Regions from separate parts of the Paraburkholderia sp. EG286B genome, predicted to be linked through region 2. Evidence: riboswitches for the same ligand, from Rfam matches in the RefSeq annotation. Region 2 holds a riboswitch; the other holds the start of a gene.

Region 1 (4,720 bases), on a different contig from region 2:
CGACGGTGTACCTGCTGGCGGGCTACCAGCATGCATCGGGCATGACGCTCGACGCCGCCGGCAATCCGGTCGCGGCAACCGCTTCGGTGTCCGACAAGGGCAACGGCCACTCGTCGGCCACGCAGTCGCAAGCCATCGTGAGCGTGGGCTTGCGTCAGAAGTTCTAGGCAAGGCAAACGCCTGATTCGTTGCTTACACAACGAAATCGCGGGTGCTCACGCCATGAGCACCCGCTTGCTTTATTCAGCCGCGCCGCCGCTCAGTGCAGCACCTCGGGCCGGTCCAGCAGACCGTAAAACTCGTCGATCGTCACGGTCGGTGCGAACTGCGAGAGTGTGGCGACGATCACGTCGTCGGTAATCGCCGATCCTGCCGCCGATTCGAGCTGAACCCCGGCCGCGGCGGCCTGGCTCTCGGCCAGCTCGAGGGCGATCGACAGGATGAAGCGTGCGTCGGTTTGGGTGAGTAGGGCTTTCATGCCCGCTCTAACGGCGCGCGCACGGGGAATCTTTAGGGTTTTGTGGGGTTTCGTGAGGGTTGGTAAGCGTTGCGCGCGACCCTATGCTCAACGCGTGCGCGCCACGAACTGCCCGGGACTCGTGCCCGTCAATCGTCGGAACATTGCGATGAAAGCCGACGACGTGGCGTACCCCAGATCCAGCGCCACGGCCTCGACGCTGCGCCCCGCATGCAGCATCGGCAGCGCGTTGACGAGGCGGATGCGCTGGCGCCATTCCGTCAACGACATGCCCAGCTCGTTTTGCGCGCGGCGCATGAGCGTGCGCTCGCTCATGTGAAATGCATCGGCAAGCTCCGCAAGCGAGCGATTGTCGGCGGGATTCTGGCGCAGCACCTGGAGGATCGCATTGAGATCGGCGTCTTCGGTGTGCGGCACGAAGCTGCCCGTGGTCGCGCAGGTCGACAGCTGATCCACGAGCACGCGCAACAGACGCGCGCGCTGCGCCTCGCCCTCCTCCTGGGCCGGCGTCACGCGCAGATGCTCGAGAATCGCGCGCACGAGCGGCGACACCATCACCGCGCAGCTCGTCGCCGGCATGCGCGTGCACAGGTCGCGGCTGATGTAGACCGAGCAATGCACGGTCTCCTGCTCGTTGAAGCCCACGTGCTCGGTGCCCGGCGCGATCCAGAGCCCGAGATGCGGCGGCGTGATGTAGTGCTCGTCCCCCGCCTTCACTTCGGTCGTGCCGCTGAACGCGTAGACGAACTCGCCCCACGGGTGGCACATCTGCGGATAGGTGGCGTGCGAAGGCATGTGCTCCATGCGGAAAAACACGGGCGTGGGCAGCACGTCGGTGAAGGGCGGCAGGCGCAGATAGCGCGCCGGGCGAGCACGGACAGGTGTTTTGGGCATGGCGGTCTGGGGCTATCGATTGTCAGTTTTGCGCTATATGCGCGCATCCCGTCGCATCAATACTACGCCCACTGCCACCAAACTTCAGCCGAATGGCTGCCCTCGGTAAATATGCTCACCTACACCAAGCAATTGTGCATATAGGCCCCTTCTCTGCCTCGGTTTCGTCAGCGTCTTGCTATTTTTACTCCGCGGTAGTAGCCAACAACTTGCATTTACAGGTCGCCCACCTCCCATCAAGCAACTTTCCCGGGAATAGCGAGCGGTTAAACAACATTCCCGCAATACGGCGATCGTTTATTCAAAACTGCAGCCGATATCGTGTCTGCTGCCGATAATCTAGCTCCCTGAACGTTGTGAGGCGCCCGCTTCTCGCTACTGCGTCTCCTTAGCAGACAAATCTACGACGCGTTCGCACGCTGATCGCAAAATCCCCCGCGGCCGGCACCGACTACAGAACCGCCAGATACTTAACGCTGATCGTTCTCGTACCGCACATACCTTCATCGAAGAACTCGTCCTCAAGGTAAGCGAGATGGAACTCAGCCGTATCAACTAGGCCGCCGCACTTGGCACAACTTTCGACAGGACCTATGTCCGGGTACCGAATCGGTACGCCCTCTTTCGCCATCACCCTATCGCGGCGTTTTTCCAAACAAACATTGGAACAGTAGCACTCCAGACCGTCCGCATCGACAGTTTCGACTTCAGGGAGTTCTTTTCCGAAGTGCACGCGCTCCCGTTGTCGAGCAATACTGAACACCCTCCCCTTGAAATGAACGTAGCATGTGAAACATTCATATTCGTCTTCCGCTATCGTCCCCATAGCGACTCTCCCGGATGCACGTTAGCGACAATAGTAGGCCAAATATTCCGTCAAGACTCTGAGCACATTCTTCGCCAAGCCGGGATAACGCCGCTTATCGCGGCAATGCTGCACACCCCGTGCACCCACCTGACCTGCAAACCGCGGCGACGCGGGAAGCGTACGACCGGTGGCAGCGACCGGACTGCCACGCCCGCCGGCTCTCCAGTCGCGGCTCCCGTTGTGCCGGACTGAACCGGTCGCGATCCCGGGGGTGCGGTAAGATATGGCATCTACGTGACTGGCGAGAACGGATGGAGCACCATCGGGGAGCGTAGACTTAGCGCCGCCGTTCGCCTGGGCATCGTGATCGTCCGTTCTGGAGACCTCCAATGATCAATGCCCGCATCTCCGTTTTATGCCTGCCTTCTCTACCGTGTGAACCACGCTCACCGGCTTTCCCGACCTTCGGATGCGTTGCCCTGCATGCGCCTGTTTCTGGACAGGCGGTGACTGGATTTCCGCAGCGGGAGGTCGCATGACGACTTTGCTTGATGGCAGGAAACTGGCCGCGCTCCACGAATGCGAATTGTCTGAACGCGTCGCTGCGCTCAAGACATGGAACGGCGGCCAGACGCCGGTACTGGCAACGATCCTCGTGGGCGATGACCCTTCGTCAGCGACCTATGTGCGCATGAAAGGCAATGCGTGCCGCCGGGTCGGCATGGACTCGCGCGCGATCACGCTGCCCTCCTCCGCGACAACCGGAGACGTCCTGTCAGAAATCGACCAGCTGAACGCTGATCCGGAGGTCCACGGCATCCTGCTCCAGCATCCGGTGCCGGGTCATGTCGACGAACGCGCCTGCTTCGACCGGATCGCTGTTGCGAAAGACGTCGATGGCGTGACCAGCCACGGCTTCGGATTGATGGCGCTCGGCGAGCCCGCTTTCGGCTCTGCCACTCCCGCTGGAATCATGCGTCTGCTTTCGCACTACCGGATCGGTGTGTCAGGCATGCGGGCCGTTATCGTGGGGCGCAGCCCGATCCTCGGAAAGCCGATGGCCCTGATGTTGTCCAATGCCAACGCGACGGTTACGTTGTGCCACTCGAAGACCGTCAATCTTGAAGCGGAGGTTCGGCGCGCGGAACTCATCGTTGGCGCGGTAGGAAAGCCCGGATTCATTCCGGGAGAGTGGATCAGTGACGGGGCTATCGTCATCGATGCGGGATACCACGTCGGCGGCATAGGGGACATTGACGCCGGCGGCCTGCTGGATCGATGTGCTGCAGTGACTCCCGTTCCGGGGGGCGTCGGCCCGATGACGATCTCAACGCTCATCTCACAGACGGTAACAGCAGCAGAGCGCGCGGCGGGGAGTGCCTGAAGGTCCGCTCGAGGCGGCTCGGGCGACCGCTTGGGGGTCGGCTACGGCTCATTGCATCGGGCAGCTGTCGGGTCTATGACACCTTCGGCTCCGACGCGGAAAACAAGCAACAACGCAACTCCCGCTCTTCTCATATGGAGCGGGTCGCCAATCGCGTACTCCTGCGATGCCTCGCAGTAACGGCGGCCTCCCGCTCCGCAGCGTTTTCTTATCCTTGTTTCCTAACTGCTTTACCCTTCTTCGCAAGCACTTGGCGTGCTGCGGTCATGGTTTCTTGAGCAAATCGAGCGCGCTTGAGTTCATCATCTGTGGGAAAACCCAAATCATCGATGATTTTTTGGCAGCGTTCAAAAGTCTTAATGTAAGACTTCGCCTCAGAATTCAATGCCTCGATCAATTTTAATGCATAGCTCTCCGCTTTTTTTGAATTAGAAGCCGGAGTATCCATCTCGCCAACGCATAGCCATTTGAAAAGCTGTATTACATGCCACCGCGCCTTAACGTAGTTTTGCGCGCCAATCTTCCGGCCGTTAATCAGCGTCTGATATTTGTATAGCGCCAAACATGCGGCATAGTAATAAGCCTCATGATCGCCCTCACGGAATAAATTATCTCCGTCACTAGCTGAGAATATCTTGGCAACGTATCTAGCCGAATTATGCGGAAGATCAAGAAACATAGCGGCATAGCACCGTGCAACTTCACGAACGTCGAAAATTCGGGTCGACTGATAACCCACGTTTTTGAATTCACCCTGTCGCCGCTCGAAATGAATATGATTCTCTTGTGCGCGCTCTTGATTCTGAATCTTGAAATACTTCTGCACTAACTTCGCTTTTCCGCGAAGCCCAAAGAATGCTTCTTTTGGTATATCTGATTGGCTGTTTGTCGCAGCTATAATGTCACTGGATGCGTCATTCTCTGGTGACTCTATGAATTTTACGACAACATTCACAGAGTCAGTCAAAAGTAATTTATTTTCATGCAGCGTACTGCTTGTTTGACAACCGTTGATAACTTGATAATTTGCAAGCTGCAGTTCCTTGGTGTTTGGCGTTAGAGTCAATTCCGGTGCGACGACGGTAATTCCATTGTTTAAGACGGAGAATAGAGATTTTTTTTCGGCATTCTGCAGAGTATTTTTTATAGCCGCATT
Region 2 (4,720 bases):
TTCGATGAAGGTTTCGAAGCGGATCGCCAGACGGTCGATGTCGTGCGCGTAGCTGTTGTACGCGACCACCGCCGGAATGGCGGCGAACAGACCGATCGCGGTCGCTGTCAGCGCTTCGGCGATGCCGGGCGCGACGTTCGCGAGGGTGGCCTGCTGCACGTTCGCGAGACCGCGGAACGCGTTCATGATCCCCCAGACGGTGCCGAAAAGACCGATGTACGGACTCACCGAGCCGACCGAAGCGAGGAACGAGAGGTTCGCCTCGAGCGCGTCCATTTCGCGCTGGAAGGCGGCGCGCATCGCGCGGCGGGCGCCGTCGAGCACGAGGCTCGGATCGTTCAGGCGCTTCTCTTTCGCCTTCAGGAATTCGCGCATGCCCGACTCAAAGATACGCTCGAGCGCGCCGATCGTGTGACGGTTGTTGGCTGCGCTCTGGTAGAGCGCCTGCAGGTCGCCGCCTGACCAGAAGTCGCGCTCGAAGCGCTCTGTCTGGGAGCGCGCCCGGCGGATCGCAAACCACTTGCGGAAGATGAAAGTCCAGGAAATCAGCGACATGAGCAGAAGAAGCCCCATCACCGCCTGTGCCAGTATGCTCGCATTAAGAACGAGAGAAATGATCGACAGATCTTGTGTAGTGTTCATATAGGTTCGTTGTGACGTCCCGAAAGGGGCGAGCGGCTGCAAGACAACGCAAGGCTTCCTGTAGGCGGTTGGGAAGCTCTCGCGCCGTCGCGGCCGAACCCTGCTTGGTCCTGCATTGACCGGCGCGAGTTCACTGGCGTCGTATCAACGGTAATTACTGCACTGCCGTTGACACGGCGTACAGGTCTTTCTGGGGTCCACGTTGCAAGGCTTCATGAACGGGGGCCGGAATGGGTGCGGGCCGCATGGCCGTGCTGTCGACGCAGGCGACACGAATGGTGCCCGTGGCGAGCAGCGTGTTCTCGCGCCACGCTTCCTGCATGAAGTCGACCGAGGCGCGGCCCAGCTTCTCGACGCGGCTTACGGTGGTGACGACGTCGTCGAGGCGCGCGGGCGAACGGTAGTCGAGCGCGGTGCTGCGCACGACGAAGAGCACGCCCGTTTCCTCGGCGAGCCGACGCTGATCGACGCCGCACGCGCGCAGCCATTCGGTGCGCGCGCGTTCGAAGAACTTCAGGTAATTCGCGTAAAACACGATGCCACCGGCGTCGGTGTCCTCGTAGTAGACGCGCACCGGCCACGTAAAGCCGCGCCCGGCCGGTGACGACGCCGCGTCCGGCTTGCTGGTGGAATTTTCCATGCCGCGCATTCTACCGGAACGCGAGGCCCCTACGTCTTTCGTACGACTGACGTAAGTATTAAATTTGTAAGGTAATTTTAGCCGCGGTGGATACTGGTGCCGGCGAACGTCTGGGCCACGGGCATCAGTTCGATCGTGTTGATGTTGACGTGCGCGGGGCGCGTGGCGATCCAGTAGATCGAATCGGCGATGTCCTCGGCCGTGAGCGGCTGCACGTCCTTGTAGACGCCGGCCGCCCGGGTGTCGTCGCCGCGAAAGCGCACGTTCGAGAACTCGGTGCCGCCGCACAGGCCAGGCTCGATGTCGGTCACGCGCAGTGCCGTGCCCGCGAGGTCTGCGCGCAGGTTCAGGCTGAACTGGCGCACGAACGCCTTGGTCGCGCCATAGACGTTGCCGCCCGCATACGGCCAGCGGCCCGCCACCGAACCGAGGTTGAAAATATGGCCGCGGTTGCGCTCGACCATGCCGGGCAAAAACGCGTGAGTGACCTGCACGAGGCCCGTGCAGTTGGTGTCGATCATGGTTTCCCACTCGTCGAGGTCGGCCTTCTGCGCCGGCTCCACGCCGAGCGCGAGGCCGGCGTTGTTGACCAGCACGTCGATGCCGGCGAACCCGGGCGGCAGCGCGCCGGGCGCAGCTTCGACCGCCGCGCGGTCGCGCACGTCGAGCTCGATGGGCAGCAGGGCGTCGCCGAGTTCGGCGGCGAGGGCGTCGAGGCGGTCCTTGCGGCGAGCGGTGGCGACGACGCGATGGCCGCCCTTCACGAAGGCCCGGGCGATGGCGGCGCCGAATCCTGCGGAAGCGCCGGTGACGAAAACGATCATGGTGGCTCTTTGGTCTATAGAAGGCGAGAAAAGGGGAGAGCCTACTTGCAATGCCGCATTGCGGCAAGAAAGGGACAGTACGCGCACGGGCCGCATGGCTACGGGCGCACTGGGGGCGGGCGGTTGCCTATTCCCGGCCGTTCCAATAAACTAACGCGCTCAATCCCTGCGTGACTGGCGATAGGGTTCCGGAACGGCGGCATTGGCGGTAGCCATGCGCTCGTTATTGGGGACCCAAGGTGGAACGACCCACCGTGAAGCGCAGGGTGCCGTTTTGCCGTTCGCCTGGGCAGCCTGATTTCGCGCGCTTTCGTTTGCGCTGCGGAGGCTGTCCTGCCTCGCGTGTGCGGCACCTCCTTCCGCCACGTCAAGGCTGGCCTCTTCGCCAGCAGCGCCGCGTACCCGCTACGCGTTCCGCGCGAGACCCGGTCAACCTGAACACACTTAACGGAATCCGTATGTTTGACAGAGCCGAAAGCACCATCGCCAACGTCGATCCCGAACTCTTCAAGGCGATCGAACTCGAGAACCGCCGCCAGGAAGAGCACATCGAGCTCATCGCGTCGGAAAACTACACCTCGCCCGCGGTCATGGCCGCGCAGGGCTCGCAGCTCACCAACAAGTACGCCGAAGGCTACCCCGGTAAGCGCTATTACGGCGGCTGCGAAAACGTGGATATCGTCGAGCAGCTCGCGATCGACCGCGTGAAGCAGCTGTTCGGCGCCGAAGCCGCGAACGTTCAGCCGAACTCGGGCTCGCAGGCCAACCAGGGCGTGTTCTTCGCCGTGCTCAAGCCGGGCGACACCATCATGGGCATGAGCCTCGCCGAAGGCGGCCACCTCACGCACGGCATGGCGCTGAACATGAGCGGCAAGTGGTTCAACGTCGTGAGCTACGGCCTCGACGCCAAGGAAGACATCGACTACGAAGCACTCGAAAAGCGCGCGCACGAGACCAAGCCGAAGCTGATCATCGCCGGTGCGTCGGCATTCGCGCTGCGTATCGACTTCGAGCGCATCGCCAAGGTTGCCAAGGCGGTCGGCGCGTACTTCATGGTCGACATGGCGCACTACGCGGGCCTGATCGCCGCCGGCGTCTACCCGAACCCGGTGCCGCACGCTGACTTCGTCACCACGACCACGCACAAGAGCCTGCGCGGCCCGCGCGGCGGCGTGATCCTGATGAAGGCGGAGTTCGAGAAGCAGATCAACTCGGCCATCTTCCCGGGCATCCAGGGCGGTCCGCTCATGCACGTCATTGCCGGCAAGGCCGTGGCGTTCAAGGAAGCGCTCTCGCCGGAATTCAAGACCTACCAGCAGCAAGTGGTCGACAACGCGCGCGTGCTGGCGGAAACGCTGGTCAAGCGCGGTCTGCGCATCGTTTCGGGCCGCACGGAAAGCCACGTGATGCTGGTGGACTTGCGCGCCAAGAACATCACCGGCAAGGCGGCGGAAGCCGTGCTCGGCACCGCGCACATCACGGTCAACAAGAACGCGATCCCGAACGACCCGGAAAAGCCGTTCGTGACGAGCGGTATCCGTCTCGGTTCGCCGGCCATGACGACGCGCGGCTTCGGCGTGAAGGAAGCCGAGCAGGTGGGCAACCTGATTGCCGACGTGCTCGACAATCCGGAAGACGCCGCGACGATCGAGCGCGTGAAGGCGCAGGTCGCCGAGCTGACGAAGCGTTTCCCGGTTTACCGCTAAGCCACGCGATAACCCATGCGCTGCCCCTTTTGCCGGCACGAAGACACGCAGGTCGTCGACTCGCGCGTGTCCGAAGACGGCGCCGCGATCCGGCGCCGCCGCCGCTGCCCGGCCTGCGACAAGCGTTTCACGACGTACGAGCGGGTCGAGCTGGCGATGCCTTCGATCGTCAAGAAGGATGGCAGCCGCACGGAATTCGACCGCCGCAAGATCATGGCGAGCATGCAACTGGCGCTGCGCAAGCGCCCGGTTGCGGCCGATGCGATCGACGCGGCGGTTGCCCGTATCGAGTATCAACTGCTCGGCAGCGGCGAGCGCGAAGTGCGCAGCGAGCGCCTTGGCGAGCTCGTCATGGGCGAATTGCGCGAACTCGACAAGGTCGCGTTCGTACGGTTTGCTTCGGTGTATCGACGCTTCGAGGACGTCTCCGAATTCGAAGACGTGATCGAGGAATTCCGCCGCGCGGGTGCCAACAACCCCGCGAAAAAGCGCTGAGCGCATTCGCATTTTTCTTCCTCCCTGCCAGGCCGCGGTCGTAACGCTTGCATTCTCGCGAGCCGACGCTGCGCGCACCAGCTAGCCGTTCGGCTAATTGTTTCGTTTCGCTTTCGTCCGTAGATTGATGGCAATCCGCTCGAACTAAGGATTGCTCATGAAGTCCGGAGGATTCACGCTCATTGAGACGATGGTCGTCATCGTCCTGCTGGCGATCTGCGCAACGGTTTCCACGCCCGTTTTCACCGCATGGCGCGTGCGCGATCAGGTCGACGCGCGCGCCAATGCCATGCTCGGCACGCTCGCCTATGCACGCAACGAGGCCATACGGCGCAAGTCGCGCGTTACCGTTTGCCGCGTCGACGCCGCGCGCCATTGCCTCGAGGCGGGCAAAGCGTGTCCGTCCGGTATTG

The links. Region 2 has a riboswitch for ZMP and ZTP ahead of glyA (serine hydroxymethyltransferase). Riboswitches for the same ligand answer to the same signal wherever they lie in the genome.
Region 1: it holds a riboswitch for ZMP and ZTP, as region 2 does, so the genes downstream of both, AB4Y42_RS39385 (tetrahydrofolate dehydrogenase/cyclohydrolase catalytic domain-containing protein) here and glyA (serine hydroxymethyltransferase) in region 2, are expected to answer to the same signal.

What each region holds. Positions count from the first base shown of each region.
Region 1 is NZ_JBFRCF010000035.1:23,502-28,221, forward strand. It holds gene AB4Y42_RS39370 (porin) at 1-167, shown strand, start outside; gene AB4Y42_RS39375 (hypothetical protein) at 260-478, opposite strand; gene AB4Y42_RS39380 (helix-turn-helix domain-containing protein) at 566-1,372, opposite strand; ZMP/ZTP riboswitch at 2,465-2,547, shown strand; gene AB4Y42_RS39385 (tetrahydrofolate dehydrogenase/cyclohydrolase catalytic domain-containing protein) at 2,716-3,564, shown strand; gene AB4Y42_RS39390 (AIPR family protein) at 3,773-4,720, opposite strand, start outside.
Region 2 is NZ_JBFRCF010000004.1:234,863-239,582, forward strand. It holds gene tolQ (protein TolQ) at 1-642, opposite strand, end outside; gene ybgC (tol-pal system-associated acyl-CoA thioesterase) at 797-1,291, opposite strand; gene ydfG (bifunctional NADP-dependent 3-hydroxy acid dehydrogenase/3-hydroxypropionate dehydrogenase YdfG) at 1,360-2,106, opposite strand; ZMP/ZTP riboswitch at 2,267-2,404, shown strand; gene glyA (serine hydroxymethyltransferase) at 2,565-3,812, shown strand; gene nrdR (transcriptional regulator NrdR) at 3,828-4,307, shown strand; gene AB4Y42_RS09985 (GspH/FimT family pseudopilin) at 4,465-4,720, shown strand, end outside.